3 regions of the Protofrankia sp. CiP3 genome follow, and region 3 is predicted to be linked to each of the others. Evidence: riboswitches for the same ligand, from Rfam matches in the RefSeq annotation. Region 3 holds a riboswitch; each other region holds the start of a gene.

Region 1 (10,456 bases), on a different contig from region 3:
GGAGTTGCCCACAGTAGCCGAGAGGCGTTCGCACGCCGCTACGCGCGATGCGGGGTAACACTGTCTATCCCAACAGCGCCTGACCGGGGAGCGCCCGGTCAGGCGACGACGCGACGGCCTTCGAAGGCGCGGCCGAGAGTCACCTCGTCCGCCCATTCCAGGTCGCCGCCCATCGGTAGGCCACTGGCCAGGCGGGTGACCTTCAAGCCCATCGGAGCGATCTGCCGAGCCAGATAGGACGCGGTGACTTCACCTTCGGTGTTCGGATCTGTCGCGAGAATCAGCTCGGTCACCGTTCCATCGGCCAGCCGAGCGATCAGCTCCCGGATATGCAGATCGTCAGGGCCTATTCCGCCGATCGGATTGATTGCGCCGCCAAGAACGTGATAACGTCCCCGGAACTCCCGCGTCCGCTCGATGGCGATGACGTCCTTCGATTCCTCGACGACGCAGATCTGTTCTGGATCACGCCGCTGGTCCGAGCAGATCCGGCACAGTTCCGCCTGCGCGACGTTGAAGCAGAGCCGGCAGAACCGTACCTTGTCTTTGATCTCGTTCAACGTGGCCGCGAGGCGCCGCACATCAGTGGGGTCCGCGGAAAGAAGATGGAAAGCGATCCGCTGGGCGCTTTTCGGGCCGATACCCGGCAGTCTGCCGAGCTCGTCGATCAGATCCTGGACGATCCCCTCGTACATCGTTACTGACCTGCCCCGATGCGGTTACCAGATACGGCCCAGCCGTCCATCGACATGGCTGTCACCCCAGGCCCGAGGCGTCAGAACCCGGCCCGAATCCGCCTGCCAGACCTGACCGGCCCGCCGGGCCTGGCGGTCCGGCGGGAATACCGAGCCCGCCGAGGGCGTCGCCGAGCCCGCCGGTGACCTGGCCCATGCGATCCGCGGCAAGCCCGCGCGCGTTGCCGGCGGCGTCCCGGACGGCCGCGAGGACGAGGTCCGCCAAGGTCTCGGTGTCGGCCGGATCGACCGCGGCGGGGCTGATGGTGAGATCGACCAGCTCGCCGCCGCCGGTCACAGTGGCTTTCACCAGGCCTCCACCGGCGGTGCCCTCCACTCTGGTGCCGGCGAGTTCCTGCTGGGCGTTCATCAACTCGGCCTGCATCCGCTGGGCCTGCATGAGGAACTGGCCGAAGTCCGGCCCAGGTGTCTGCGGGTTCGACATGTCCCTGAGCCTACGTCCGGGTTCCGACACACCTTGCGGGGAAGGCCGCGATTCGCGGTCCAGCTGGTTGGGTGTGCCCGCGGATATCCGGCTGGTCTCCTGGCGCGCTCAGTCGGCGGGTTGCTCGATGACAGTGGCGCCGAGATCGGACCGCAGCAATGCCATCGCGGCAGCCTCCCCCGACAGGGACGCGTCTGGGTGGGCCGGCGCGTCATCGTCGTCAGGGGAGGCTTCACTGTCGATGTCGCCGTGGCTGGCCGTTGCCGCCATCGGTGTCGTTGCCGCCATCGGTGTTGTCGGCGCCGCCGGCGTTGCTGACGATGTCGGGTACATGGGCGAGCGTCCTGTCACATCCACGCCTGCATGGGCGCTGGCATGACCGTTGCCCACGGCGGGTGAACCCGGCCGGTCGGCGGTCGTCGCCGCATGGCGGATCGGCCCGGCCGGCGGAGCCTGCGCCGAAGGCGCGGACGCGAGCCGCGCGGCTGCCGGTGGCCCCGGCCGCGTCGGTGGAGGCGCTGCCGTCATCGGGGGTGCTGCCGGTGGCGGGGGCATGACGGCCACAGCGTGCACTGGCCCGGCCGAAGCCCATGGCGCACCGAAGCCGTCTGGCGCCAGCCCATGATTCCCGCTCGGGCGGCCTGGCCTGCCGCCCTGGACGAAGCCCCCGGCGGCACCAAAGCCATGTGATCCACCGGATCCAGGCGGTGCACCGGCAGTGCCGCCCGCCGGCCCGCCGGCTGTCGCGATGGTGATCCGCCAGGTCCCGCCCAGAATTTCGGTCAGCGCGGCCCGTAGGACCTCGATGTTGCTGCCCTGGCCGAACATCCGGGCGATCGTCGCGACCGTGAACGCGAGGATGACCTCGTCACCACGAACATCGGTGACGGAGGCGTACTCCTGAAGCAGGGCATGGGTGGCGGGCTTGCGCGACCTGGCCGCACGTAGCACGTCGTCCCACACCGCGTGCAGCCGTCCCACATCGGTCCCATCGGCGGATGGTGCCACCGTGGTGGCGCCGGATGTGAGCGATGGGCGTGCTCCGGCCGCGGAACCCCCGGAAGATCGAGCGGGGGAGGGCGGTTCTGCCAGGCCCGGAGCAACCGTGGGAACGGGTCTTTCGGTGGCGTCCGGAACCGGAGCGGATGCCGTCGGCATGTGCGCGGCCGGCCGCGATGGTCCCGGGCCGCCGGTCGCTGCCGCGGCATGCGCCGGATCGGCGACGCCGCCCGCGTCCGCTTGTCGTTCCAACCGCTCGAGGCGCACCAACAGGGCCGATGGGTCGGACCCGGCACCGGGCAGCAGCGTCCGTGCCATGACCAGTTCGAGCAGCAGCCGCGGGCTGGTCGTCCCGCGCATCTCCTTGAGACCGGCGTGCACGACATCCGCGGCCCGGGAGAGCTCGGCCGGGCCCATCCGGCCGCACTGGCTGCCCATCCGCTCAAGCTGGTCGGCTGAGTAGTTCTCCAGCAGCCCCTTGGCGGGAGCGTCCGGCACCGCCGCAAGGATGATCAAATCTCGTAGCCGTTCCAACAGATCTATGGCGAAACGGCGGGGGTCGTGCCCGGAGGAGACGACCTTGTCGACAACGGTGAACGCGGTGGCGCCGTCCCGCGCGGCAAGGGCGTCGACCGCTTCGTCCAGCAGGACGCCATCGGTCATCCCGAGTAACGCGACCGCCCGGTCGTAGGAAAGGCCATCCAGCCCGGCGCCGGCGAGCAGCTGGTCGAGCACGGACAGCGAGTCACGCACGGAGCCGGCGCCGGCTCGCACCACCAGCGGCAGCACCGCCGGGTCGACGTCGACCCCCTCCGAAACGCAGACCGACGTGAGGTGGTCGCGCAGTGCCCCGGGCGGCACGAGTCGGAACGCGTAGTGATGGGTGCGGGAGCGGATGGTGGCGATGACCTTGTCGGGCTCGGTGGTCGCGAACACGAACTTCAGGTAAGGGGGTGGTTCTTCGACGACTTTGAGCAGGGCGTTGAAAGCCGCCGCTGTGACCATGTGGGCCTCGTCGACGACATACACCTTGAACCGCGCCGAGGCTGGCGCGAAGAAGGCACGTTCCCGCAGATCACGGGCATCATCCACCAGCCCGTGGGAGGCGGCGTCGATCTCGGTGACGTCCATGGACATACCGCGACGGATCGACACGCACTGCTCGCACACTCCGCACGGTTCGGGCGTCGGTCCGTTCACGCAGTTCAGGGATGCGGCGAGGATGCGTGCGGATGACGTCTTGCCACATCCACGCGGGCCGCTGAACAGGTAGGCGTGGTGGAGGCGGCCGGTCCGTAGCGCCTGCATGAGCGCGCCGGTGACGTGCTCCTGGCCGACGACCTGGGCAAAGGTCGCTGGGCGGTACCGGTTGTACAGCGCGCCGCTCATACGATCACCGGCCTACTCCGTCGCTCGCTCCGTCGGCATCCCGGGCGTTGCCAGGGATCAGGGCTCTCGTCGGGTTCATGGCCCCCGCGAAGAGGACGACCCCTCGCACACCCGCCAGAGCCTGCTTACCCTTGCTGCCTTCCGGCCCTGGGGGAGTTCACGAGGGTGACGCCGCGCGAGGGGTCTGCAAGGGAGTCTAAGGCCTGCTGGATGGATCTTCAGCGGCGCATCGGTGATCCGCGAGTCATCGTTTGGCCGGGCACAATGGATCTTGATGCCCGGCGGCGTTGATGCCGCTGGGATCCGATAAGCTCGTCAGCGGAGGATTCGCCTAGTGGCCTAGGGCGCACGCTTGGAAAGCGTGTTGGGGGCAACCCCTCGAGGGTTCGAATCCCTCATCCTCCGCAGCGATCATGCAGCTCTGTCAGGGCAAGAGCCACGGGCCTTCCGTTCATGAGAACCGATCAACGATCTTGTGGTCTCGTTTCTGGTCTCATGCGCCCGGCAAGGGCTGGTCGCCCGCGCCAGGGCGCATCCCACCGCAGCCAGCTAATCTTGCCCGCCGCCTCATGCGACATCGGGCCGGTCGCATGCTGGTAGCGCCTGTGCATGCCCGAGGACCACCCCATGATCCTCATGGCGATCCGGTCCGGCGCCCCAGCAGAGGCAGGGCCGTCGCCGCGGCAGGCCTGCCATGTCGGCCGCGGCCGCTGCCGCGGACGTGCCGGCCGCTACGACTGAGCACCACACAGACACGAGCCGTCAAAGAATCTCCGGCCCTGCGCCGCGTGTCCCGACCCTGGAGGGTGATGTGTCATCGAGTAGCCCCACTGGCGTGCCCGGCCAGGTGGGCCTGGGCAGCCGGGCACCCCTGTCGGCGGATCGCCTGCTTGCGCTCGACCAGGCGCACGTCTGGCATCCCTATGGGCCGATGCCCTCCACACATGAGACGTTCCTCGTCGAATCCGCGTCCGGGACACGCCTGCGCCTGGCGAGGCCAGTCGAAGGCAGGTCCGAGCTGATCGACGGAATGTCCTCCTGGTGGGCCGCCATCCACGGCTATGCGCACCCCGCTCTGGACGCCGCCCTGCATGCCCAGGCGGCAAAGATGAGCCATGTGATGTTCGGCGGCCTGACCCACGAGCCGGCGATCAGGCTGGCCGCCCGGCTGGTGGAGATGACGCCTGAGCCGCTGCGCCACGTGTTCCTCACGGACTCCGGCTCCGTGTCCGTCGAGGTCGCCGCCAAGATGGCGATCCAGTACTGGCGGTCGACGGGGCGTCCGGAGAAGGTCCGGCTGATGACCTGGCGCGGGGGCTATCACGGCGACACATTCCATCCGATGTCCGTGTGCGACCCGGTCGGCGGCATGCATCAGCTCTGGCGGCGGGTGCTGCCGGCCCAGGTCTTCGCGGACCAGCCACCCGGCGGCTTCGATGTCCCGACCGACCCGAGGTATCTGGCGGACTTCGCGGACCTGCTGGCCTGCAACGCTGACCACATCGCGGCGATCATCGTGGAACCGGTGGTCCAGGGCGCCGGTGGGATGACCTTCCACAGCCCCGGCTACGTCCGGGCACTGCGGGAGCTGGCATGCGACCACAACGTGTTGCTGATCCTTGATGAGATCGCCACCGGCTTCGGGCGTACCGGGAGGCTGTTCGCGGTTGAACACGCCGGTGTCAGCCCCGACATCATGTGTGTCGGGAAGGCTCTGACCGGCGGCTATCTCTCGCTGGCCGCCACCTTGTGCTCCGAGGAGGTCGCCCGGGGGATTTCGCGGGGCGAGATGCCGGTGCTGGCTCACGGCCCGACCTTCATGGGGAACCCGCTCGCCTGTGCGGTAGCCAATGCGTCACTGGACCTGCTCGCGGAGGGGGCGTGGGCGGCCTCGGTCGCCCGTATCGAGGCCCGGCTGGCGAGCGGGCTGTCGTCCGTGGCCGCGTTTCCCGGAGTCGCCGACGTGCGGGTCCTGGGCGCGATCGGGGTCGTCCAGCTTGATCATCCGGTGGACGTGCCGGCCGCGACCAGGGCCGCGTCGCGCAACGGCGTCTGGCTGCGGCCGTTCCGGGATCTCCTTTACACCATGCCGCCGTTCATCTCGACCGATGCCGACATCAACGCGATCACGTGCGCGCTGCGCGCCGCCGCACAGGTCGGTTAAGAGCGCCCGGCAATAGGGGTGTGGATCAAGGAGCGGGGCTGGGGTGCGTGCATCGCGAGGCGGCGGAGGGAGACGTCGGAGGTGCTGGGCGTCGACCGACGACAACCACGGGATGCCCCACCCGGACGGCGCGAGCCGGACAGTCCCCTATAACCGGTGCAACGTGGCCGGTATCCACAAGCGGCTCAGTCGCTTGTGAAGCCCAGCACGCTGGATGCCTCGGAATCGCTGTCGGCGAGGAACTCCCGGCAGCGGGCGGCCTCCTCGGTTTCACCGATGGCGGCGGCGGCACGGCTCAGCGCCGCGAGCGCGCGTAGGAAGCCCTGGTTGGGCTCATGGGACCACGGGATCGGCCCATGCCCGCGCCAACCGGCACGGCGCAGCTGGTCCAGACCGCGGTGGTACCCGGTCCGCGCGTAGGCGTAGCCCGTGACAGCCGCGCCCGCGTCCAGGGAGCGCTCGGCCAACATCGCCCAGGCGAGGCTTGAGTCCGGGAAGCGGCCCGCGACAGCCTCCGGGGTATCGCCGACGCTGAGGGCCCTGGCTGCGGCCGGATCGAGAGCGAGCCTTGTCGGAGGCGGACCGCCAAGGAGATCCGGACGTTCGGGGGATGTCGTCATGAGGCTCATCCTGCCGGATCGCGCTCATGCCGCATCGCATGGGGAGCTCTCACGCGGCGGACCTGGTGGGAGGGGGTGGGCCATCAGGTCCGCCGCGGGATCGGGGGCCGAAGCCGACATCGTCTTCGGACAGCCGGGAAAATTGTGGTTCAGAGCGCCCGGCAACAGGACTGTCCGGCTTGCGCCGCCCAAGCGGCGCCGCAAGCCATCGCTCCCCGTCCATCGCCGCGTGGTGCACGGATACGCTGGCTCGTCGGTCGACGCCCAACACCTCCGGCGCACCCCTCCGCAGCCTCGCGATCCATCCATCCGGACGCCGCTGTCTGATCGAACACCCTACTGCTGGAGCCTCTTACGAGTGCCCGCGCTCACAGGGCCGACGGGCTGGTGACGGTGATGTCCCAGAGGTTCTTGCCGACCACACCGGTCTGTCCGTCGTCGACCCGTGTCAGATAGCTGTACAGCGACGCGAGACCCTGGGATTCCCCGCCGAAGCGGCCGTCCACCTGCAGAATGAACTTCTTCTCACGCATCGTGCTCTGCCAGACGTAAGCGTCAGCGCGAACTTCACCGGCCAGCGCGGTGGAAAGGGTTGTGCCGGCGAAGTTTGACGATGCCAGCTGGGCCTTCGCGCGTTCCAAGGTCATCGGAGGCTGCGCTGGGGCAACCGCCTGCTGGACCACCTCGGTGCTGGGGACGGCTGCCGCTGTCTGCGGTGCTGGGCCGTTGTTGGTCAGGCCCATCTTGACTGAGCAGGACGGCCAAGGGGACCAGCCGCGAGCGTTGTAGAGCTTGTGGGCGGCATCGTCCTGCAGCGCCGGTGGCGCGTCGCTGGGAAGACCGGAATAACCCAGGCCATGCCAGGTCCCGGCGTCGAACTGGTAGGCGCCGTAGAAACCGTTGCCGGTATTGATGTGATAGTTGTTACCGGACTCGCACTGGCGGAGTTTGGCGAAGTCGTCGGCGGTCGCGGCGCTCGCTGGGCTGGCCGCGACGGCGAGACCACTGCCCACGAGTGCTGTGACAGCACCAGTGGTGCGCAGGACCTTGACTGCGGTGGACGACTGTTGCGGGGCGCGGTGCCTGCCAACAGACGGCATGTGGGTCGGTCCTTCCCGTCGCCTACGAGGTGAGCTGTCGGGTTCGGGCTGGGAACATGCCCGGCCGGTGACGCCCATGCGCGTCGTTGGCTTCACCCCAAGGACACCGGCGTCTCGGTATCCGGATGTGGTTCCCCCGATCCCGTCCTGGCGGCTTCGCGGTAGGTCCTGCCACGGCGGACGGGGACGGGATTCGGCGTCCGTTCGCGCGGCCTCGCCGATCTGGCGAGTGGGGAGGACTCTAGCGAGCCTGGCTCTTTCGAAGCAAATCGGGGTGTCGGATGAACTACATGGATCTGGCCTACATCCCCCGAATGAACTATGTGGGCCAAACTGAGAACTGTACCTGGCGATTGGGAAAGCTCCGCCGGAGGGTTGCTTGTGTTGGGTTTTTGTAACGACGAGTAATCGGGCTGGTCGTTATGGTGTTTATCTGTTGTGTTTGTTGTCACTTTGGTGTGGCCAGCCCGACTCGTCGTGTGCGGGGTCTATATCAGTTTCGTAGCCGTCAGGCGGTAGCCGTTCGGTTCAGGCTCAGCTGAAGGTGGCCGTCCAGGTTTGCGGTCCGCAGATTCCGTCCACCGTCAGGCCCTTGTCAGCCTGGAGATGGCTCGCCGCACCAGCCGACTCCGGTCCGTACTGACCATCAATCTGGATGTTGTAACCAAGACCGTTCATCTGCCGCTGCCATGACCGCACGTCCGGTCGCACCTGGTCGACCAGATCGGTCGTGAAGGGCGTGGCAGCGGAAGCGACAGCGGTCGACGGAGTGGCCGCGTCCGCCGCGCGCCATGCCCAACGCGAGGAACCGCTTCTGCCGTATGAGCGTGCCTGCCACGAGCTGCTGTCCGACGAACCGGTGCTGTCTGGACTGGCGCTGCTGGCGGTGGCGCTGCCTGGACTTGACGAGCTGGCGCCCGACGAGCTGGCGCCCGACGAGCTGGCGCCCGACGAGCTGGTGCCCGACGAGCCGGTGCCGGTGCTGTTTGATGATGAGCCGCTGCCTGACGAGCTGGCGCCAGCCCCGAGTTGGCCGGCGCCCATGCCCCGGCCGCAGACGGGCCACTGGCCGAAGCCGGATTGGGTGGCGAGCTTGAGCGCGGCCTCGTCCTGGGTGCTCGGGGAGGCGCTGCTGGGCAGTCCGGTGTAGCCCAGGCTCTGCCAGGTGCTCAGCGAGAACTGGTATGCGCCGTAATAGCCGTTGCCGGTGTTGGCCGTGTAGTCACCGCCGGACTCGCACTGGCGAAGCCCCTCCCACGTGGTGGCGGCGCTGGCCGGTTGTGACATCGCGATGCCACCACTGATCGCCGCGAGCAGGGCCGGGGTCAGCACCATGGCTCGGGTACGGACCCGGGCCCGGCGAATTCCGCGATGTCGGCCGCGAGAACTTGTACGGGACATATTGGTAATGCCCTTCCCCACGCCTGCGAGGTGAGCTGTCGGGTTCGGGCTGGGACTGCCCGGCCGCTTTCGCGGCTTCACCCCGAGGACGCCTGGTATCGACGCCCGGAAGTGGGTCCCCCGTTCCTGCCGCAAGTTTGGTTTTCGTCGGGCGCGGGCAGGATTCGGCGTGCCGCCCGACGTGTCCCCGCCGTATCGACGGGCACGGCGCAGACCATAACCAGCATCGCTGGTGGCTGAACAAGTCGTGAATGCGCTTCGTGACTATGCGCACATCGGGCTGGGCGCCCTTGCCGTATCTCGAGATCGGCTGCTAACGCACGCAGGCGCGCGCTCAGCACTTTCCAGCGACGGAAACCACGGGCAGCGGTGGGGCGGCCACCGTGCCGCAGCTGGCCCGAGTAATACCGCGTGCACCCGGACAGGTTGTTTGCGTAGCCCGCGGCACCGCATCGAATTCAGGTTCCCAGCAGTCATAGCGGACGTTCACACGATATCGTCCGATGCATTCTGGGGGAACCTGTTTTGAATCTTCTGTCCGGGCGGTCGACGGCTGTGATTCAAAACAGGTTCTACGACGGGGAAGGGCAGGGCCGCACGGACCGGTCTGGTTGGGTACGAGGATCCGGTGGCGGCCGGAGGATGCGCGAAAAGCGATGCTCGCGCGTCCTCCGGCCGGTGAGCCGGCCGGCTCAGCCGGTGAGCGAACGCCCGGCGGAGCGCAGGTCCTCGCAGGCCCGCACGACGCGGGCGGCCATGCCGCTCTCGGCCGCCTTGCCGTAGCTGCGTGGGTCGTACTGTTTCTTCACACCGACCTCGCCGTCAACTTTCAGCACTCCGTCATAATTCTTGAAAATATGGTCGACGATCGGCCGAGTGAACGCGTACTGAGTGTCGGTGTCCACATTCATCTTCACAACGCCGTAGTCCAGCGCTTCGCGGATTTCGGCCGGGTCGGAGCCGCTACCGCCGTGAAACACCAGGTCGAACGGCTTGGTATCGGCTGGCAGCCCGAGCTGTCGCGCGACATACTGCTGTCCGTCCCGAAGGATGCTTGGACGGAGTTTCACGTTGCCCGGCTTGTACACACCGTGTACGTTTCCGAAGGTTGCGGCGAGCATGTAGCGACCCCGTTCGCCGGTGCCGAGAACCTCGGCGGTTCGCCACATATCCGCTGGTGTGGTGTAGAGCTTCTCGTCGATCGCGCCGACGACCCCATCCTCCTCACCGCCGACGACGCCGATCTCCACTTCCAGGACGATCTCAGCCTGGTGGCATTCAATCAGGAGAGCGTCGGCAATCTTGAGATTTTCCTCGAGTTCGACCACCGAGCCGTCCCACATGTGTGACTGGAAGAGGGGGGGCCTTCCTTCGCTGAGAACCCGTTCCTTGGAGATCGCGAGCAGCGGACGCAGATAAGTGTCGAGTTTGTCCGCCGGGCAGTGATCGGTGTGCAGGGCGATATTGACCGGGTAGGCCTTTGCGACATGATGGGCGAACTCGGCGAGCGCCTGGGCGCCGAGGACCATGTTCTTCACCCTGGTGCCGGAGAGGAAATCGGCGCCACCGGTGGAAACCTGTACGATGCCGTCACTGCCGGCATC
Region 2 (10,456 bases), on a different contig from region 3:
CCCAGTGAGGGGTACGGCGGGCATAGCGTTCCGCCGGGCCGGGTACCTGCTCGCGGACGGTCTGCCGCAGGCAGTCCAGGGTGCCGCGGAGCAGCCGCCGCACGGTCAGCTCGATCACGACCGGTCTGCCCCGACCGGAAGATCCGCGAGGCTGCGGTGGTGACAGCCGTGCACCCGCGCGGTCAGCGTGCCGCACCGCGGGCAGGCCACCGGCCCCTCGTCGACGACCCGCTCGATGAGTACCGCGGCGAGCTGAGGAAAGACGACCTTCAGGAACTCGGCGTCACACAGCGCCAACGATACCCGCACGGCAACTTTCTGTCACCACCGGAATCTTGGCAGAGCCGTTCTTTTTACAGCCCCCCGAGGCCCGGTACCGTCGCCGTACCGGCGGGCACAGTCGGACGCGGGGTAGCGGGCGGCACCTGGTACCCCGCACGGCAGGTGGGATAGCGGACTACCTTGACATCCTCCCGCCCTGAAGGTCGGGAATTCCTACCGTGCGGCTCATGCCGCACCTCGGCGGGTTCCTGCTTCACTGCCCATTGCCACCGCACGCGGTGGGATGATGCGTTTGTTGCGCAAGTATACCGAAGGGCAGCGGCGGCCGGCCCCGATGCTCTAACCCCGCCCGGAACGGCGGGGCTTGCGCGCTACATTTCCAAGGGTCATCCCCAGTACGGGACATCAAGATTCGTTGAAGGACGGAAGGAGGCCCTGCGGTGGACCCCGTGACTATCGACCACGCCCGCCTGCACGCGGTGATCGAGGAACTGGCCGGGCCGACCGACCCAGCCGGCGACCGGGCCGCGACCGTGCTGCACGCCCAGGTCGCGGCCCTGGCGTGGGTCCGCGACACCCTCGGCACTTACCCCGCGCCGGTCCCCATCGCGACCGTGATCACCAAGGCCGCTGCGGAGCTGCGCCACGACGACCGCGACCCGGTCGACGTGCTCACCCGTGTCGCGTTGGCCGCCGTCGCCGCGCACCGCACCGCCGCGGTAGCGTGAGCGGCTACGTCCTCGACGATCTTGCCCTGATCGCGGGGCTCACCGATGATGGCGCCGAATACCACCGCCGAGAGCTGTCCCGGCTGCTTGCCGCAGCGATCGACCGCCGCCCCGCCATCGCTATACCCGCCCTGTGCCTGGCTTCCGCAGCCGTCCGCCGGCCGGCCATCGCCGGCCACCTCGCCGAGCTGGTCACCGGCGGCCCGATCGGCGCCATCGAGATCGTCGGCCTGTCCCGCACCGCCCTGGTCGCTCAGCTCCGCACCGAACACCCCCGCCTCAGCTGGCCCGCGCTGCACGCAGCCAGCACCGCCGCCACCATCCGGGTACCGATAGTAACCATCGACCCGGCACGCTACGCCGACACTGCGGTCGAGGCCATCCCCCTCTGACAGCCACCACGGCAGCAGGGAAGGCGTTCCCCTACAAGATCAATGGTGGGTATTGCCCTTACCTTGGCTACACCCCTGTCCGTCCGGAAACGACGGCTACCAGGACGGCGGTCAGTAGCTGTCGACGGGGATCGCCTGGCCCCCGGCATAGTAGACGGCGGGACGGATCGACAATGGCCAGCTGACCACGAGTCAACGCACCCTCCCGGGCGCGCTTTCGGACCGTCATTTTCGGCGCGTCGGGGACGACGCCATACGCAGGATTGGGCATCCGAACCAGGGCTGCGCGAAGGTCGCACAGTGTAGCGAACAGTTGGTGGTCTCAACCGGTCAGTGCATCATCCTGGTGTCCGCATCGTGCCGGAACCCCGTGGATCCCAGCACGATGCGGACGGTGCACTGACCCTCTGGGATCAAGGTCGATGTCGTCGCCGCAACGACGCGACCTCGCGGGAATGAGAATGGCGGACGCGACCGCCACGGTGGGTCCGCACGGCCGTTTTAAGATTGTGGATCATGTGGTGAGTCCGAGGAGCATGAATGATCTTTCCATCCCGCGGAGTCACTCGTTGGGAGTACCGCATGGCGTGTTGGCTGGGTAGATAGAACGAAACTCCGGTAGCACGAGACGTCCGCCAAGACCTCTCGCAACCGGAGTTTCATTGTCCGTGTATTCTGCCACCGTGTCCGCTGACGAGGCGGATACCTGGGCCGTGCTGGTGTCGTCCCTGTCCGCCCGCGACGCTGTCCCCGACAACCTTGACAACCCCATGCTGGACACGACGGTCGTGGACCTGGTCGATCACTTCGCGGTGCTGGGCGACCCCCGTCATCAGCAATGGGTGGAGCATCCCCTGGCGGCGGTGCTGGTCCTGTGCGCTGCCGCAGTCATGGCGGGGATGCGGGGGTTCATCGCGGTCACCGGATGGGTCGCCGACACACCGCCGGAGCTCCTGCGCGAGGTGTACGCCCGGTGCGGCAAACCAGCGGCGGTGCCGCCGAAGAGCACCATCTGGCAGGCGGTCACCCACACCGACGCGGTCACGGTGGACGCCGCTGTGGGCCTGTGGCTGACGGCGCGGGCGGGCATCGACATCGCCGTGGACACCCCCGGGGAACCCGGTCGACCGAGGAACCCGACCGGCCGCGGGCGGGCGGCCCCCGCGAGGCTGCCGAGCAACGGGCGGATAAGCACGCAGTGGCGGGGCCACCGAGGGCGGTCCTCGCGGTGGACAGCACACGGGTCCGTGGCACCAAGGACGCCGACGACAACGCCCCGCACCTGCTGGCCGCCGACACCCACCAGCAGGGTCTGCTCCTCGCTCACGTCGACGTCCATCACACAACGAATGAGATCCCGATGTTCGTGCCGCTGCTGGACACCCTGAACATCGCCGGGATGCTGATCACCGCAGGCTGCCTGCACACCCAACGCAAACACGCCCAGTACCTACACAAACGCGACGCGGACTTCGTGTTCTGCGTCAAGGACAACCTGCCTGGCCTGTTCGCCACCCTCGATGCCCTTGCCTGGCGGGAGGTACCGGTCACCCACACCACCACCGACCGTGGACACGGCCGAATCGAAACCCGCACCCTCCCGGTTATGCCGGCCCCGCCCGACCTGCCGTTCCCGCACATCCAACAGGTGTTCCTCATCGAACGCACAGTCACCGACACGCACGGCGGAACGCTGTCGAACGTCGCGATCTTCGGCGTGACCAGCCTGAACACGAAACGCGGAACCCCCGCGATCCTCGCCGAGGCCGTCCGCGGACAGTGGAAAATCGAGGTGCCGCACTGGATCAGAGACACCATCTACCGCGAGGACGACTCCACGGTACGCACCAAGTCAGGCCCCAGAACCATGGCCGCCCTGCGAAACCTCGCCATCGGCGCCCTACGCCTGTACGGGCGCACCGACATTGCCGAGGCCACCCGCTGGGCTACCCGCAACATGGGACGGCCATTCGCAATCCTCGGACTCACATCATGATCCATGATCTTAAAACGGCCCTGGCCCTCGACCAGCACATCCAAGATCATTTTATTCTTCTCGTCCAGCGACGGCGTGGACAGCGGACCAAAAATTCGCTGTCCACGGGAACGGGAACCCTCCACTGTCCCGCGAAGCGCCAGACGTGCCACCATGACCTGCAGTCGGCGATGAGTTCAGCGCATATATACCATCTGTCTCTCCCGAGAGTCCCGACACCAGCAAGGAGCACCAATGACCAATCCGCCGCACAGCGACAAGTACAGCCAAGGCCCAGGGGCTGATTACGGCCAGACGCCTGGCTACCCCCCGCCGCCAGGCTACGGGGCCCCCGGTTACGGCGGCCCGGGCCCAGGCGCTGCACTTCCCGGGCTTGGCCTGCGCTTCGCCGCCCGTTTCGTGGACGGCTTGATTCTCCTTGTCGTCAATATCATCGCCCTCTTCATCCTCGGCTTCGGGATCGGGTGGATGGTTGTCACGGCCATCCTGATGTACGCCTACTTCGTCGGCTTCGACGTTGCCCTCGGCATGACGCCAGCCAAGAAAATTTTCAACATGCGGGTTGTCGGACCGGACGGCGGCCGGCCCCAGATCGATTCCGCTGCGAAACGCGAATCGTTCGTGCTCCTCGGCATCATCCCGTTCTTCGGGTCGCTGCTGGTCTTGGCGGCCTGGATCGCGATCGCCGTAACGATCAATTCGGATCCGCAGGACCAAGGCATTCACGACCGCTTCGCCGGTGGCACCCGCGTACTACGCGGGTAACAGGGGAGCCGGTCTGCACCCAGCCGGCCAGACAGCGGCAGATCGACGCCGGTGCGTCCGGCTGGCCGACGGCATGCATCACAACTACTGAAAGTCCCCTTTCCGGCCATCGGTGTGACGTGATGGCGTGCCGTTGCCGTCGGCCGCGGTATCCCCTCCGCGGCTCCTTCCCGCGCCGAGATAAGCCGACTGGTCACACCACGCGGATCGGGTCACCGTCGCCCGCCCCGGCTCCTCGTTTCTCCACCGCGACGACCAGCATAGGTTCGCAAACGATTCGCATTGGGTACGCTGGCGGACATGGCCAGAACAACGTCAACGCCCCTCTACCTCGGCGACGACCTCCGCGCCCGCGCCGAAAACGCCGCACGGACCGCGGGCATCTCGCTGTCCGCGTGGGTACGCGACGCGATCGCGGAGCGGCTGGAACGGCAGGCGGTCATCGCGGACGGCCTGGCAGCCGCGCAGGAGTGGGAGGCCGAGCACGGCCCGCTGCCACAAAACGTTCTCGATGAGGCTCAGCGTGAATTGGAAGACGCCGGCATACTCCCCCGCCGTATCGCGTGAACCTGCTCTACGACGCCGACGCGCTGGTCGCCGACGAACGTAACGACGAGCGCATGTGGGCTCGCCATATCAAGGCGCTGGCTGGCGGCGTCGCCCCCGTTGTCCCGGCACCCGTCGTCTGGCAGGTCTGGCGCGACGGGGCGCTCCAGGCACGGCTCGCCCGCCTACTCCGGGGCTGTGTAGTCGAACCGGTCGACCAGACAGCAGCCCGCTCCGCCGGCGAACTGCTTGGCCGCGCCCACACCACCGACGGAGTCGACGCCGTCGTCGTGCTGGCAGCGGCCCGCCGCGGCGGAGTCATCTACACATCCGACCCCGGCGATCTTCAACATCTGGCCGAACATCTCCCGAACGCCCGACCATTCACAATCATCAAGGTATAGCAGACAACATCTCCACCGTCGGCTGTGAGGCTGTCAGGTGGCGTTGCGGTACTCGTTGACCAGGCCGCCGAGGATGCGGGCGCGGCGGACGGTGCCATCCAGCCTCGGGATGCCCAGCCCCGCCCGGTTCGAAGCCACACACCCGACCCGATCGTGTGGGGCTCCAAAATCCGGATTTCGGCCTGTGAGCTGGACTTTTACGGTTGACGCGGCCGTCGGCTGTGGGTGCGGCTGTCTCCAGCGATCAGTGCACCGCCCGCCTCGTGCTGGGAGCAGAGGGCTCGGTAATCTTGATTGTGATCGGGCAGGCTTCTGGCCTACCCCAACAGCCCGATTCGAACTCCTGCTGAGAGTCCCGGCACGAGGCGGGCGTCGGGTGTCGCCTCCACCACTTGATACCGCCATGGGCGGTCTCCAGCGGTCGGTGCACCACCCGCATCGTGCTGGGATCCACGGGGTTCCGGCACGATGCGGATGCCCGGATGATGCACTGACCGGTTGAGACCACCCATGAAGAACACGGCGCTGCTAGCGTCCCGCCCGCACACATGGGATGCATCTCTCCTGCGTCGGTCCGTCACGTCGTCGCCGACCGGTGCGACCGTCGGTAACGCGCCCGGCGCAGCCAATGCGGGCCGGGCGGGCAACCCTGCCGACGCCAGCCTCGCGCCGGTCACGATCGGCCTGATCAACCAACAGGGCGCCGAGGTCGGCTATCCGGACCTGACCGATGGAGCCACTGTGGCGGTGACCTATGTGAACGCGGAACTCGGCATCCCGGTGGTGCACGGGCTCAACCTGCGGGTCAACGCCGGTGAGATCGTCGCTCTGCTTGGTCCGAACGGCGCAGGCAAGACAACCACTTTGCTGACTGTATCCGGTCTGCTACCGGTCATCGGCGGGACAATCGGGTTCCAGAGCCGTTCGATCGCAGGTGCCCGCCCGGACGTCCTCGCTCGACGCGGCCTCGCGCACATCCCCGAGGACCGGGCACTGTTCATGGACCTGACCGTTCGGGAGAACCTGTGGCTCGCCGGTGGCCGTCGGGCCGCGCACACCGAGTGCGCCCTCGCCTATTTCCCGGCCCTGACAGACCTGCTGCACCGCCCGGCCGGGCTGCTGTCCGGCGGGGAGCAGCAGATGCTCGCGCTCGGCCGGGCGCTGGCGACCAAACCGGCACTGCTCATGGGCGCTCGTGGATACCCGATGCGCATCCGCCGGCCTTGAGTAGGCGCCCCAGCGGCGGCGCTACCCGGTCGACCCGATTGTCCGCAAAGCGCACCATGCTCTGCGTCAAAAGGTGGTTCCCATGTCACGGAAACATTCCATCAATGCTGGCTGGTTAGAATGAACGCGCGCGCACGCGTATTAATGCTGATCGGTACCGAAATCAAGTGTCGATGTTCGGATGTTCCCTTCTTCACCCCCCCTTGCCGGCCGACCAGCTGTAGCCGATAGGGTTCCTCCGTGCCTTCGCAACGAGGGCGCGCATCGGACGAAACACGCCGAGTCCTGCCCCGTCCGATGATCGTCAAAACAACGGCAGGAGCGGGGGAACCAATTCCCGGACGCCAGCGGGCGTCCTTGGGGTGAAGCCGCATGATGCGGCCGGGTATTTCCCAGCCCGAACCCGACAGCTCACCTCGTAGGCGTGGGGAAAGGGCATCTATATGTCCCGTTCGCGCGCCCGCCATCGCGGTAGCAGAGCAACCAGCAAATACACCCGCGCACTCATCACAATTCCGGCCATCGCCGCCGCCGTCGGCGGTGTCGGCATTGGAATCTCGGGGCCCGCCAGCGCAGCGCCGTCGGAAGACCAGACGTTGTCGGCAATTGCTCAGTGTGAGTCCGGCGGCAACCCGACAATCGTCAATTCGATAGGTGCCGGCGGACTGTTCCAGTTCCTTCCCAGCACGTGGCAGTCAGTCGGCGGGACCGGCCTGCCGCAGAACGCCTCCGTTGCCGAGCAGTGGAACCGCGCCCGGATGCTGTACGCCCAGCAGGGCACGACGCCGTGGGTTTCATCGCGGTCGTGCTGGTCTGGAAAGGTCGGCAGCGTCGCCAACACGGCTCCGACCGCTACCCAGTCGCCGTCGGCGAGTACACACGCACAATCCACGGACACACAGGCTCAACCGTCCGACAGCCCATCACAGTCAGCCGACTCTCAGTCGCTAAATGTCGATACCTCAGCACAACCCGCGACTACCCAGACTCCGCCGGCGGACTCGGTCGGGACTGGGACTGGGAGTGAGAGCGGAACCGGGAGCGGAAACCCCGCCGGGAACACTTCCGTCGCCACTGGCCGCCACCGGCATTCATACCGGTCGCCCTGGTACCAGAACACCCAGCCGACTGACGACTAACCGGCAGGCGACCAAACGGAGAGGAAACCACCGGGAAGCCGGCCGGGCGCCGTACGGCGCCCGGCCGTTCGCCGGATTCCGCCACGAGCCGGTACGACTAGATCGCGCTACACGACGCTGACGGCATCCGCCGGATCGTCGCCGCGTGCGGGGATTGCGCGCCAGGCAGACACGGACGAGTACGCAACGTCCCTGGTGGGGTGAGGATCGCCAGCTTGACCGCTGCGGCCACGGCGGCGACGAACCCGATCACGGCAAGCGGGAGGTAACCCGGACGGACCTGGTCCCCCAGCAGCGCAAATCCCATCGCTGCCGGAACGAGGGTTTCCGCCGCGCCCTGGCTGGCGGTGACAAGCGTCACCGATCCGCGTTGCAACGCGGCCCCGAACGCGCTCATCCCGAGCAGCCCGTAGGCCAGCAGCGCCCAGGAAAGGGGGTCGGTGAGGACAGCGCCGAGGGTGTGGTCGGCGTCCAACGCCCGTGCGCACAGTGCGGTCCCGCCGAATGCCAGCCCCGACAGCGCTCCGAGCGCCACAGCGGAGCGCTCTCCCCGCAGGGATCGGCCCGCCGACGCGCCGGCGGCAGCAAGGACGGGAACGAACAGCACGATCACTATGGTCGCGATGGTGCCCACCGGATGTGGTGGCGCGGGCTGCGCGGTGAAGGCAAGAAGGATCAGGCCAACGCCGAGCGCCGCCAGCGCGCGCAGTTGCGCCGGTCCCGGACGGCTGCGCAGGAACACCGCAGCCAGTACCGCCGTGACGCCCGCGCTGCCGGCGAGGGTCGCCTGGACCGCGAACAGCGGCAGCGATCGCACCGCCACCAGAGACAGCAGCCAACCGCCAAGGTCGAGTGCCAGCCCGATCAGGTAGGGCAGCTGTCGCGCGAGCCGTGGCAGCAGACGCGGATCGAGCGCGCCGGCGGTGACAAGCCGACGCGCGCCCACCGACTGCAGCACCGAACCAGCCCCATAGCACACAGCACAACCAAAAGCGGACAGGTATGCAACAACAAACACCTGATGATCTAACCACCTGCCGATGACGACCACTCCGGCACCCCGGCGCGACGTACTCACAGGGCGGTGGCCAGGCCTTTCCGACGGCGGCCGGGACCACGCGAGAGGGGTGGTCCCGGCCGCCGTCAGGTACCGCTGTTGCAGACCTGCCGAGGAGAAATCTCTCAGCGCAGCGGCAACGCCCGGGTGTGCTCGATCCGTACCGCCCGCAACGCGTCCGGGTCCAGGCCGAGCAGGGCCAGGATCGTCGGGGCGATCTGGGTGGTCTCGACCCGGTGCCCGTCCACCTCGTGGTGTGCAACGCCGGCGCCGGACACGACCAGCGCGACGTCACGGTCCTGCGGGTCCGACCCACCATGTTCGGCGATCTTGCCGGTGCCGCCGGTGAACACGACGCCGTGCGTCACGACACCCACGACATCGGGATGGCGCGGGTCGCCGGGACGGGTGCCGAAGAACGCGGCTGCCCCGTCCCCCGCGTAGACGGCCGTGAGGCCCGAGGCGGCCAACGTACGGGGCGTGCCGTCGATCGCCTTGCCCGCCGCCGGGTGGGTGAGCAGGAAGGTACGGGCGAACGCGGCCGCCGCCGCCGAGGTGTCGCTGAGCCAGAACTGCAGGACGTCGTCGTCGACCGCGAAGGCCACCAGCGGGGCCGCACCGGGATGCCCCGCAGCCCATGCCGCGTTCAACCCGTCGATGATCGGCCCGTCGGCGATGCGGGTGAGATCGGCCGGGTCGGTGGGCGACTGGCCGTGCTTCGCGGACAGGATGACCGTGGTGCTGCCGGTCAGGCCGCGGCGGTGGATCTCCTCCACGATCGTGGCGACGCTCGCGTCGACATAGCCCAGCGCGCGGGCGAGCAGCGGCCCGGGGGTGGCACCGCCGGGCAGGTATCCGCCGGTCAGACCATCCGAGCGGGGCAGCTTCTCGGCGGTGGAGACGGTTTGGAAGTTCATCCCGAAGATGGCCGGTGTGCCGACCTTCGTCGTCCGGCTGTGGTCATAGCCATCGATCTCGTTGAGGACGGCCTGCAGCTTGTAGCTGTCGTACTGCACCGTCGCGGCGTTGTCCTTGGTCCAGTCACCGGAAGCGAAGCCGATCGCGGTACTGTTGATCTCCGGGGTGAACAGGTCCTGGACGCCGGTACCGGACGGCCCGTTGACGATCTCGTATGCGGGGTGCTTGTCCGACCATGCGGTGCGCAGCCCGGCGGCCCGCGCCACCTCGAAGACGGTGTTCACCTTGAGGTAGGAGTGCGGGTAGACGGGCGTGCAGGTGGTCGGGTCCACCGGCAACAGGGCCGGGTTGATCAGCGTCTGCGGCGCCGCGGTCAGCGCGAGGATGCCGCCGGGCAGGCCCGGCAGCTGCGCACCGGCGTCGATCGAGGTGGGGTCGCGGTCGAGGCCCTCGGTGTAGTTGACCTCGGTACCGGCCTTGACACCAGCGCAGGATGTCGTTCCCGCTGGCAGCAGCTGAGAGTTGTAGGTGTCGTCGTAGTAGATCCCGGTCGTGGCCGGGTTCCCGCCGGTCACCTGCGCGATCAGACCCGGGAACGAGTCCGACGGCACCGGTGTCACCGCCCGGGTAAACTCGGTACCCCCGTGGACCAGGCGGGCAAGGGCGGAATCCGGATACTGAGCGACATACCATTCCAGGTCGGACTGGTGCAGGCCATCCACGGACAGCAACAGAACGTGTCGGGCCGACGCGCGGCCGTGACGATTGTCGGTGGCGGCAGCCGGACCGGCGGCTGCCACCCCACCGATGACGGCAGCGGCCAGTAACCCGGACGTAACGGCGGCGGCCGACCGCGGGAAAATGCGGGACACAGTTCCTCCTCATGCAACCGGCGCGACACCGGGTGCCTCCGCATTGCTAGACCTCTACGGCGACCGGGGCAGGATTGCCAGGTAAACAGGACACGAAAAGACGTTTCAGCGGACTTTCACCAACCTCTTA
Region 3 (10,456 bases):
GCCCCTGGCTGATCCCGAGAAGCAGCACGACAAGCCAGGCGGCAAGCAGCAACGCGCCGGTGACCGACACGTTCCCACCCACGCGGACGGGTGACTCCGGCACCCGCAGCACGGTCGCCACCAGCGCCACGGCAACGGCCATCGCGGGCAGCCAGAACAGCCAGTGATAGCCCAGGTGGCTGCTGATCGGCCCGGAGATGACCGTCCCCGTCCCGGAACCAACCCCGAGCACGGCCGACACGACACCGATCGCGCCGCCGACCTTCTCCGGCGAAAACTCGTCCCGGATGATCCCGAACGCGAGCGGGAAGATCGCCCCACCCACCCCCTGGATAGCCCTGGCAAAGAGCATCACGGGCAGTGACGTCGCAAGCGCGGCAATCACTGTGCCGATACCAAGTACCGCGAGCATAACGACGAGCACGCGCTTCTTACCGTAGACATCTCCGAGACGCCCGAGGATCGGGGTCGCCACGGATGCGCTGAGCAGGTAGGTCGTCATGATCCAGGCAATGCCCGCCTGACTCGCGCCGAACTCCGCCCGGATCGTCGGCAGCGCTGGCGCGACCATCGTCTGCAGCAGCGAGAAGGTCAGCGCCGACAGGCTGAGAGCCGCGAAGGTCACCGATGACGAGCGTCTTCCATCCACCCCGGCCGTCATACTGGACAGTCCTCTCGTTCGCTGATAAGAGCACATCCCATGATCAACAAAACATACAACAGGATGAGACTCAGTATCATTGACGATACCAAGTATCTATTTATCAAAAACGGCACCGGGATGTGGCCTACACTTCATCTCTGGCGATCGGCTTGAGATCGGCTTGGCGACGTAGATCACCACCTCGCGAAACGGCCGCGGAGCAACAATGATCATTGTGGTAACCCCGAACATCAACGGACGCATCCGACGACCACGACCACGCAGGTGACTTCTATGACCAACCCGACCGGGATAACCGCCTTCCGGGAACGGCTACGGACGACCGTCCGCGGTGACCTGGCGCAGGTCGCGGTCGAGCTGTTCCTCGAGCACGGCTTCGACGCCGTCACGGTGGATGCGATCGCCACGGCGGCCGGTGTGTCCCGCAGCACCTTCTTCAGGTATTTCCAGACGAAGGAGGATGCGGTCCTGGCGCATGTCGAGGCCCGTGGGGAACAGTTCCGCCAGGCCGCGCTGGCCCGGCCGGCCGGCGAGCCCGCGCTCCTGGCGGCACGCAACGCCCTCACCCCCCTGATCGAAGACATGAGCCGCAACCGCGAGCGGTCCGTGGCGATCAACGGCCTGATCGAGAGAACCCCGTCCCTGCGTGCCCGCAGGATCGACAAACAGCTGGTCCTGCGCACGATGCTGGCCGATGCGATGGCGAACCGGATGGCGACGGATCCAGCGACCGACCTTCGGCCCGCGCTCATCGCCGGCGTCACCCTGAGCGTGTTCGAAGCCGCTCACACGGCATGGCTGAGCGCCGACGACGACACCGACCTGGCCGATCTGGTGGACGAGGCGTTCGTGACGGTGGGCGCGGCGTTCGCCACAGCCGCCGTACAGCCCTGAACAAGCCCCCCACGATCCAGCCCAGATATTGACGGACTCAAACAGCAACAACAGGAACAGGCAACTTTGCCTGGAAACACATTTCTTCATCAAGATAGAACAACATAAACACAACAAACGACGGACCGCAACGGCTCCACCTTCGCGCGGAGATCTGATCAAAAACTCTTTGACCTGCCGATATACCCATCCGCAGGGCATTGAAGCGGGTCCGTGTAGCCTCATCGTCCGATGATGACTTTGCTGCCGCCCGCCCAAGTCAGATCCACTGAAGCCCGTCGCCCAGACGCTCCCCCCAGCTACAGATCTTGCGCACTCTGTTGTGTCGCAGCCCTCCCGGGCGGAGGGGATCGACCATGAAACACCAAAAAATCTTCAAAAGAACACGGATGCCACTCCGAAACACAACGCCGGCTGATTCGACACGTCTGACAACGGAGCGACACGAAGCCGACCGGATCTCTGTCGAGAACAGGTACGCACATGCGCCCGGCAGCCCGAGGACCTCGGTGCGCAAGGTGCTGTCGCGGCGCGGCCGGCTCTGGTTCGCCGGCCTGGGTGTGCTGACGATCGCAACCACGAGCCTCGGCTGCCACATCGCTCCCACCGGCCGTAACGAGGTCAGGAGCGTGATGGTGGCAGCCCCGCCCGCTCCATCCGCGGCCGATACCGCCGGCACGCTCACCCCCCCAGCCAGCCCCGGTACCGGCACCGGCGCGGCGGACGACGCCCCTGAGGCGGCGCCGTCCGCCGCCACCGTCCGATCAGCCGCCGTGACCGCCGGGGCGCCCGGCACATCCATGACGGCCGACGAGCCCACCGGATCGGCGGCCACAGCGCAGGCAACCGCCGGGTGGATGAGCGGCGTCGCCGCAGGCACCCTGACACAGGCGAACCAGTGGTCGGCCTTTCGCGGACGGCCGGTCGACGTGGTCGTCACCTTCGCCGACCGGTCAAGCTGGGAAACGATAACCCATCCGTGGCTCGGCGCGGGCCCGGAGAAGTTCGCCGGTTTCCCCGGCACCTGGGTGATCAGTCAGCCGTTCTTCCCCGCCTCCGGCGGCGACATCGGCGCCTGCGCGTCAGGAGCCTACAACTCCCACTGGCAGGAGTTCGGCCGGTGGCTGACCAACCAGGGCCGCGCGGCCACCGTTGTCCGGCTGGCCTGGGAATTCAACGGCAGCTGGTTCCCATGGTCGGCCTCGAGCAGGCCGGGGTCGTGGGTCGGCTGCTTCCAACAGGTGGTTGGTGCCATCCGGCAGACAGATGCCCAGGTCCGGATCGACTGGACGATGAACTCACATACCGACGGGGCATTCGGCTTCTACCCGGGTGACGCGTACGTCGATGTCATCGGCATCGACACCTTCGACATGTGGCCGGCAAGCACGGACGAGAACTCCTGGAACACCCAGTGCAACGAAGCCGAGGGGCTCTGCTCAGTGATCAGATTTGCCCGCGCGCACGGCAAGAAGTTCTCCGTACCGGAATGGGGACTGGTCGGCAAGCAGGACACCGGTGCCGCGGCAGCCGGGCAGTCGGGTGGGGACAACCCCTTCTACATCCGGAAGATGCACGACACGTTCGTCGCCAACGCCGACGTCTTGTCCTACGAGGCGTACTTCAACAGCCCGGACGCGGGCAACGTCCATTCCGCCCTGGTCAACCCGACTGAACAGCCCAACGGCGCCCAGACCTACGCGTTGTTGTGGTGACGGCGTCAGAGCGCGACCGGTCACCGGCTGGCCTCTCCGCCGGTGAACGCCGCGACCACGCCATTGTCACCGTGGACATCAACGACGGCATGGTCGCGGCGGCCGAAGGCGAACAGGAGGAGTTCGGCCGGATTACCGACGAGGGTTACCTCATCGGTGCCACGGCGCAGTACGACCCGCCCCGGGCCGTCGGCGCGCTCAGCAACCACCCCGACAGCGGACCGTCGGTAGGCGGCCCGGCCGAACATCTGAAACGATCGCCAAAGCGCCCGCTGCATCCCGTCGTCGAGCTGGGATCCGCTCCAACCCGGCCTGGCCCGTCGAACATCCTCATGATGGACGAAGAACTCGACCAGGTTCGTGGCGTCATCGACCAGGCCGAAACGGGTTGGATGCCACCATGGTGGACCGTCACGGAATGTCCTCACCAGGTTCGGGAAGGTATCACCGCGCATCGTGGCTCTTTCCGCCATCGCCGTCACACCATGCAGTGATTTAATCACGAAACCAGGCAGCGCGTATGGCACCCGGTCCCGAGTCACCAAATGGGCAACAAGATCATGAGCGGTCCAGCCGGCACACAGCGTAGCCTGAGCCGGACCGACCTCGTCCAGCAGATCCGCAAGAGCCACACGCTGCGCACGGGCACGTCCCATGCACGCAATGCTAAAACCTTCGCATCCCCCTGGCTGGCTACCGACGCGGTCGCCACTCGCCTCGGGGTCCGCCCTCCCCCGCCCCGGCCGCCGGGGAACCCTTGGGTGCCGGCCGCTGAGCGGCGGTGCTACCGGCGTCGGTGCCGGCGGTGCCGCCGGTGTCCGGCGGCGGGACCGGGCGGCCGAGCAGGTACCAGCCCCACAGGCCCGCCGGTGCTGGTGCGCGCACCGGTCCATCCGCGGCAATGCGGGCGTCCATGGTGTCAAGGATGTGATCCCAGCTCCCGGCGAGCCGCAGCACCAGGCTCCCGACGACAGCGGTGCGGGGAAGGTGCGGATGCGGGCGGGTAGGTGCCCGCCGCATCGATCGTCGGAACGCGGCGGCCATCCGGCGCCGGTCGTCTGGGGAGAGCGCCTTCTCGAGATCGGCGACCAGGATGTCCTCCGCCGCGATGTGCTGTTCCTCAAGCTCGGCAAGACGCTCACGCAGTCTGCCCATCGACTCGTCCGGCCGGTGGACATCGCCTTGGATGTACTGGGAGATGCCGCGTAGCACCGACGCGGTTTCCCGCCCCTGGGCACACAGTTCGGCGATGCGCGGCCGACTGTCCGGGAGGCGGCGACGCGCCATGGGATAGACGGATGTCTGCACGGCGTACATATGGGCACTGATCGCCGCAACCGCCGTGTCGGCGGCTCGCAACGCGCGTCTCGGGTCCCCCGATGTCGCAGCCTCAGTGAAGGTAAGACCAACAAGGTGCGTCGCGGCGTCGTGCGACGCTTTGATCATTTCAGGCAGGGGCATCCCGCTCGAATCGTCCCGCTCGCCGGCTCTGGCCTTCTCGGTCGTCGCAGTCCTCCCCGGCCCTGTTGTGGACATCATCGCCACCCCCAGCCTGCGTACTGCCGATATGCGACCAATATGCGACGACCGAGCCAGCGGCTGAATCGACGCTCCTTGGAGCGCCCGGCAACAGGGCCGCCCAGGCGCCGCCGCGCGTCATCGCTCCCCATCCATCGCCACGCGATACATGGGTACCCCGGCTCGTCGGCCGCCACCCACAACCTCCGGTGGCTCCCCGCGCAGCCGCGCGATGCACGCACCCCAGCCCCGCTCCTTGATCCACACCCCTGTCGTCAGACGCCCTTAATCACCAGACAAACTCTATACCCAACATTTCAACTTCGCTATCCACCGTCAATCACAACAGATCGCCCAGCTGCTCAATCACGGCCGGCGCGCACGGCAACCAACGCCTGGCATGGCACAAACCGCCCATCGCCAGCAAGATCGTTAAGCACCACCACCATCGCGGTCGGCCGGCAAACGGCCAAGAGGCTCCGGCAACAGGACTGCCCGGATCGCGCATCCAGGCCGCCTCCTGGCTGCGTTGCCGGCCAAACCGATACAACTCATCCGGTATCGCTTCAGCCTTCCGCCTTGCCAGGGGCGCCTGGAGGCGGCTCACTGATCGCAAGCCCGATCTCAAACACGCTCTCAGCGGAGCATGATCGGAGGATGGCTCGTCGAGTACCCCCGCCGGTAACAAGGATCAGGCAGGTACGGGTAGAAGTACTGACGAGAAGGCCGCAAAAAGTCCAGCCGCAACCGATTGGAACAGGATGGTTACTCAATGCTGTGGCGCCAGCCAGCGAAGCACCGTTCGACGGTACGGCGATGCGCCAGCGCCCACCCGAAACACCTGGTACCCAAAAAAAGCCAGACCGGCATAACTATCGACCGCATAACAATTAACCGAAGGACATGGACAGGATGATCCGGAAATGAACAACAAGGAGTCTGCTGACGACAGCGGTAATCGGCACAACGGGCAGCTTCCGTTCACACAGGCTGCCGCCAGCCATCCGTCAACCGCGGCAGGATGGCTGGCCGGCGCGCTGAGCAAGCCCGTGTCGCTGGTCCGGATGGTCCCCAAGCGCCGCCGCATACGCCCGGAAAGTCCTTCGACACCGCCCGGCCGAGTGATCGCGTGTCACATATACCGGGACGGCTACCGCGATCCACGATCGATCCACCATACCGACGCGCTGCGTGTTGCCCGGGATCACCGCGGCAGTTTCGCCTGGCTCGGCCTGTACGAACCGAGCGCGACGGAACTGTCCAATATCGCCGATGTCTACGGGCTGCATCCGCTCGCGGTCGAGGATGCCGTCACCGCCCATCAACGGCCGAAACTGGAGCGATACGGGGAGACCCTTTTCGTCGTCCTCAAGACCGCCTGTTACGTGGAACACGAGGAGCTGACCGCGACATCGGAGATCGTCAACACCGGCGAGGTCATGGTGTTTCTCGGCCAGGATTTCGTAGTCACGGTCCGGCATGGGGAACATGGCGGGCTCCAAGCCCTGCGCAGCCGGCTGGAAGCGCACCCGGAAATGCTCCGCCACGGACCGTCGGCTGTCCTCCACGCTATCTGCGACCAGATTGTCGACGATTACCTGGCAGTTACCGAGAAGATCGAAATCGACATCGACGCCGCCGAGGGCTCGGTCTTTCACCGATCGATTCCGCCCGATGCCAGTAAAGTTTACCAGCTCAAACGTGAGGTGCTTGAGCTCAAGCACGCTGTCACGCCACTCGCCGCTCCGCTGCGAGCGCTCACCGAACCGGACGTCGGCGGGATTGCCCCGCGCATCCAGGAATACTTCCGTGACGTGGCCGACCACCTCGAACAGGTCACCGAGCGAATAGCTCGATTCGACGAGCTGCTGTCGTCAATTATTCAGGCGACCCTGACGCAGGTGGCCATCGCACAAAACGAGGACATGCGCCGCATCAGCGCCTGGGTCGCCATCGCCGCGGTTCCGACAGCGGTTGCCGCCATTTACGGGATGAATTTCGAGCACATGCCCGAACTGCGGCAGCCGTGGGGATATCCCGCTGCTCTCTGCCTGATGGCGGCAATCTGCTTCACCCTGCACCGAGCCTTCAAACGGAATGGCTGGCTGTAGCCTTGTACCGCGGTACGCTCAGATATCAACTGACAGCATGATGGACGCTCGTGAATATTGCTGCCGGCTTTCGCGGCCGGTAGCAGAAGGCTGCGATCATTATTTTTGCGTGGCTGACGCCCCAAAACCGGCCGAACTCATGTTTCGTGGTGCCCCGTGTACAAAAATCGATCAGAGTGTTGAAAACACCACATACCAGGCAAATTATCCACCGAGATGGCCGCGCCGCGAAGCCCCCACCGGACGCGGTGGCCTCCGTTCGAACCAGCACAACCGGAACAACGCGGTGCCACAGGCCGGGCCCGGGCCATGGGAATTACCACGGCGCAGCCCCGCCGGCCCGGCTGGGATACCGCCCGTCAGGACTATACCGTGCCCAGCAGGACCGCACCGCAGCTTCGTTCGATAGCTATTTCATACTAGGAAGAACGACATATCACCCGACAGTGGGATTCACGGAGACCACGCTGTCGGCTACCGTAATCGCCTGTGTCAGGCCTTCGTGCGGGAGTTCACTGTCAACTGCCGTCCCAGCCGCAGGCTAGCGGCAGCGTACGGTTACAATCCGTTCTCAGTCGCAACGCGGGCGTGAGTGGCGATGACGAGGCCCTCCGCCGCATCCACACCATCACCTGTGACGTCGATCACGACATCCGCGACATCCACGACATCCGCGACGCGATCCGATGACCCAGCCGACATACCCGGTCCGTAGCGATCTTATCGCCGAGCTGGCGACAAGACTGGAGCAGCTCGATCAGATCCTTGGACGGCTGGAGGATGCCGAGCGGCAGGCCGCCGACGCCAGCGAGCGCCTGATGCGCACCCGGCGGTGGCAGGAGGAGACGGTCCGCGCGATCCAGGACGAGCGAGCGCAGATGCGCACCCATCAGCGGGCACTGGACGATCTCGCGGATCGCGCGCAGGCGGCCGTCGAGGCCCTGTCCGGCCAGTACCGCTCCCTGCCCCCAGAGATTCACGAACTCGCGGTCGAACTGCACGTCCTGCAGACCGCGGGCCTGCTCTCCCGCCGCGACACCCGCGCCCGGCGCCGCTGACACCGACCCGTCCCAGGCCGCGGGCATCCTCTCTCACAGCGGATTTCGGAGCGGGAAATCCCATGACGGCTGGCACAGTGCGTAATCTAGCGAGATTATTCATTAAGACAATTTTCGCTACTACATGTCAGCGATATATAGCTGTCGGCACTCAAGCACCCCCCCGTCGCCAGACCATCACCGCTATGGCGTAATGTCATCTTCCGCATCCTGTGGGTCATGGCATGGCAAGCCTCCGTCCAGGCGACCTGCCGCAGTGGCCAGCAGATCAAGATAGAGCGGCGAGTGATCGGCAAGGAGGATGGGAGGAACCGATATGGTCACTTCTGCGAGTACTCGCCGTAGTTGTGAGGGACTAGTATTTGCTGGCACCATCCTTTTGAACTAGTCTCGCGCCGACGTCACGACAACACCGGGCCGAACGCCGAATCCTGCCCACGGCCCCGGTGTCCCCTCCGAGTCGTCACCAGGGCAGGAGCGGGGGACCCATCCTCCACCGGCTGGCACCGAGCCACGGTGCCGACCTAGGGGTGAAGTGAGTCGTGTGCTGGTCGCACGGCCCACCGGGCAGCCCAGCCCGAACCCGACAGCTCACCTCGCAGGCGAACGGGAAGGATCACAGTCTTGTCTGCGCCCGATGTGCAGCTTGATCCGGCAACATGGCCATGTTCGTCGCCGACGGCGTCGCTGTCCTCGCTGCGACCTCAGGCCGAGACGCCTGGGCGTCCAGCCCGCGGCAGGCACCGTGCGCCCGCTCCGCCGTCGGCCCCCGGTCGCGTCCGGGCACGTGCCGCGGTCGCGGCGATGACAACCGGCACGGTTGCGGTGTCAGGCGTCGCGCTGGCCGGCTGCGCCCCGACCGACTCAGGGATGGACGAGACTTCGGTCAGTTCCCGGATCACCCTTGGCTCTCAGTTCGGAAGCCAGGCGTCACTCGCCGGTCTGCGCACGTCCGTTATCAACCCGGCCACCTCGGTTGGCCCGGGGTCCATCACCAGCCATGTGATCGATCAGGCTGACCTGCACCCCAAGTCGGGTGTCGCGCTCAGGGTTACTAATCCGGACGTGTCAGTACAGGCCGACCAGCCCATTGACATGGGCTTCTCCCTCGAGGACGGGACGACCCACGCGCCGTTGTCGAACCAGCTCATCAAAATTCAGGTAAAGCTGCCTGACGGCTGGGCAACATTCAAGCACCTGTATACCAACGAGCAGGGCTTTGCAAGCTACACTGCCAAGGTCCTCACCACCACACAGATCACTGCTATCTTCGACGGAACGGATGCCCTGCAGTCGGCTCGCTCCTCGAACGTTGGTACTATGACGGTGGTGCCCAGTTCGGTCCCAGCGCCTCCGGTGCAGGCCGCCAGCTCGGCCGCCGCTGCCGCACTTCGGGTATCCACCCCCGATACAGCGGATGCTACGATGCCAGTCGGCTCGCTCGGTGAAAGAGCCGTCTATCTGGCCGCGCAGCAAGCCGGCAAGCCTTATGTGTATGGTGCGGAGGGCCCCTACTCCTTCGACTGTTCCGGCCTGGTTCAGTATGTTTTCAAACAGCTCGGCCGCAGTCTCCCCCGCACCGCGGAAGAACAGTACGAAGCCACGGTCCATGTGTCGCAGTACAATAAGCAGGTCGGCGACCTCATCTTCTTTGGTACGCCGGGAAACATCTACCACATCGGCATCTATGCCGGCGGTGGCAAGATGTGGGCGGCACCAAAGTCCGGTGAAGTCGTTTCGCTCAGGGATATCTACACCACGTCATACTCAGTCGGCCGGGTCAGTTAGCGGCCAGCGGCCTCGCTCATTGACTCTTTCATCTCACTGATATGACTGACGCAGGCAGCCTCTGAAAAACATATAGCGGGTTCCGCGTATCCTCCCCCTCCGGTTACGCGTGAACCTCACCGCCAGGTCGGTGTTGTCGATATAAACACCGATCTGGCGGCCCCAAACCACAACTGGATGTCTCCAAAGACTTCCGCTGGTCGGATCGAGCCAACCCCCCCGGCTCGCAACGCCCGGCGGAACGCGGGCTTCCCCGGCCTTTCGCACTGAACCCCCCCCACAGTGCGCTTGGCCGGCGGAGGTCCTGGGCTCCCGCTGGTCGGCCGTGCCACCCCCCCCCGGCCAAGCCGGCCGGCGGGAGCCTTCTCAACGACAGCCGACGAGGCAGGTCGAGGATTGATCCGCAAATTGCTGGGATCTCCAGCTCGCTCCAGACCGAGGGCCACGCGAAAACACCATCATCGCGTGGCCCTCGGCGACCACTTAGCCCTTGATGTCCTTTGAGAATTTCCACAGCTCGCTGGTCGTGGCTTCGTTCCATTTCCGCCCTGGCGCAAGAGTCACTGGCTTGACATGGACCCGTGCAGGACACGCGGGCGGCCCGACCGTGTTCACCGTCCCGACCGCCGTAAACAGTGGTTGCTGGGCGGGGTCGAGCGGGCCGCAGGCCACCGTGAGCGCGAGGCGACCGCCCTCTCCCGCACCCCA

Evidence for each region. A riboswitch is a leader RNA that binds a small molecule or an ion and turns the genes downstream of it on or off. The one in region 3 is predicted to bind cyclic di-AMP.
Region 1: another riboswitch for cyclic di-AMP. It lies ahead of MJ797_RS00500 (transglycosylase family protein); the one in region 3 lies ahead of MJ797_RS03280 (C40 family peptidase).
Region 2: another riboswitch for cyclic di-AMP. It lies ahead of MJ797_RS27285 (transglycosylase family protein); the one in region 3 lies ahead of MJ797_RS03280 (C40 family peptidase).

The regions. Positions count from the first base shown of each region.
Region 1 is NZ_CAKJTM010000001.1:107,431-117,886, forward strand. It holds gene recR (recombination mediator RecR) at 99-695, opposite strand; gene MJ797_RS00470 (YbaB/EbfC family nucleoid-associated protein) at 757-1,179, opposite strand; gene MJ797_RS00475 (DNA polymerase III subunit gamma and tau) at 1,288-3,567, opposite strand; RNA gene ffs (signal recognition particle sRNA small type) at 3,659-3,755, opposite strand; tRNA gene MJ797_RS00485 (tRNA-Ser) at 3,888-3,972, shown strand; gene MJ797_RS00490 (adenosylmethionine--8-amino-7-oxononanoate transaminase) at 4,439-5,731, shown strand; gene MJ797_RS00495 (DUF3151 domain-containing protein) at 5,917-6,351, opposite strand; gene MJ797_RS00500 (transglycosylase family protein) at 6,720-7,451, opposite strand; cyclic di-AMP (ydaO/yuaA leader) riboswitch at 7,458-7,616, opposite strand; gene MJ797_RS26900 (transglycosylase family protein) at 7,986-8,852, opposite strand; cyclic di-AMP (ydaO/yuaA leader) riboswitch at 8,858-9,032, opposite strand; gene fbaA (class II fructose-bisphosphate aldolase) at 9,545-10,456, opposite strand, start outside.
Region 2 is NZ_CAKJTM010000088.1:3,335-13,790, forward strand. It holds gene MJ797_RS27070 (hypothetical protein) at 1-118, opposite strand, end outside; gene MJ797_RS21180 (transposase family protein) at 115-309, opposite strand; gene MJ797_RS21185 (hypothetical protein) at 723-1,010, shown strand; gene MJ797_RS21190 (hypothetical protein) at 1,007-1,402, shown strand; partial or broken gene MJ797_RS21195 (transposase family protein) at 2,173-2,460, shown strand; gene MJ797_RS21200 (ISAs1 family transposase) at 2,631-3,398, shown strand; gene MJ797_RS21205 (RDD family protein) at 3,633-4,163, shown strand; gene MJ797_RS21210 (CopG family transcriptional regulator) at 4,464-4,730, shown strand; gene MJ797_RS21215 (twitching motility protein PilT) at 4,727-5,113, shown strand; gene MJ797_RS21220 (ATP-binding cassette domain-containing protein) at 5,624-6,340, shown strand; cyclic di-AMP (ydaO/yuaA leader) riboswitch at 6,607-6,779, shown strand; gene MJ797_RS27285 (transglycosylase family protein) at 6,784-7,479, shown strand; gene MJ797_RS21230 (hypothetical protein) at 7,577-8,437, opposite strand; gene MJ797_RS21235 (alkaline phosphatase family protein) at 8,662-10,326, opposite strand.
Region 3 is NZ_CAKJTM010000005.1:84,972-95,427, forward strand. It holds gene MJ797_RS03245 (MFS transporter) at 1-661, opposite strand, end outside; gene MJ797_RS03250 (TetR family transcriptional regulator) at 938-1,558, shown strand; gene MJ797_RS03255 (glycoside hydrolase family 26 protein) at 2,068-3,273, shown strand; gene MJ797_RS03260 (TIGR03085 family metal-binding protein) at 3,294-3,929, opposite strand; gene MJ797_RS03265 (hemerythrin domain-containing protein) at 3,967-4,809, opposite strand; gene corA (magnesium/cobalt transporter CorA) at 5,715-6,902, shown strand; gene MJ797_RS03275 (hypothetical protein) at 7,589-7,960, shown strand; cyclic di-AMP (ydaO/yuaA leader) riboswitch at 8,409-8,579, shown strand; gene MJ797_RS03280 (C40 family peptidase) at 8,765-9,748, shown strand; gene MJ797_RS03285 (plasmid partitioning protein) at 10,232-10,456, opposite strand, start outside.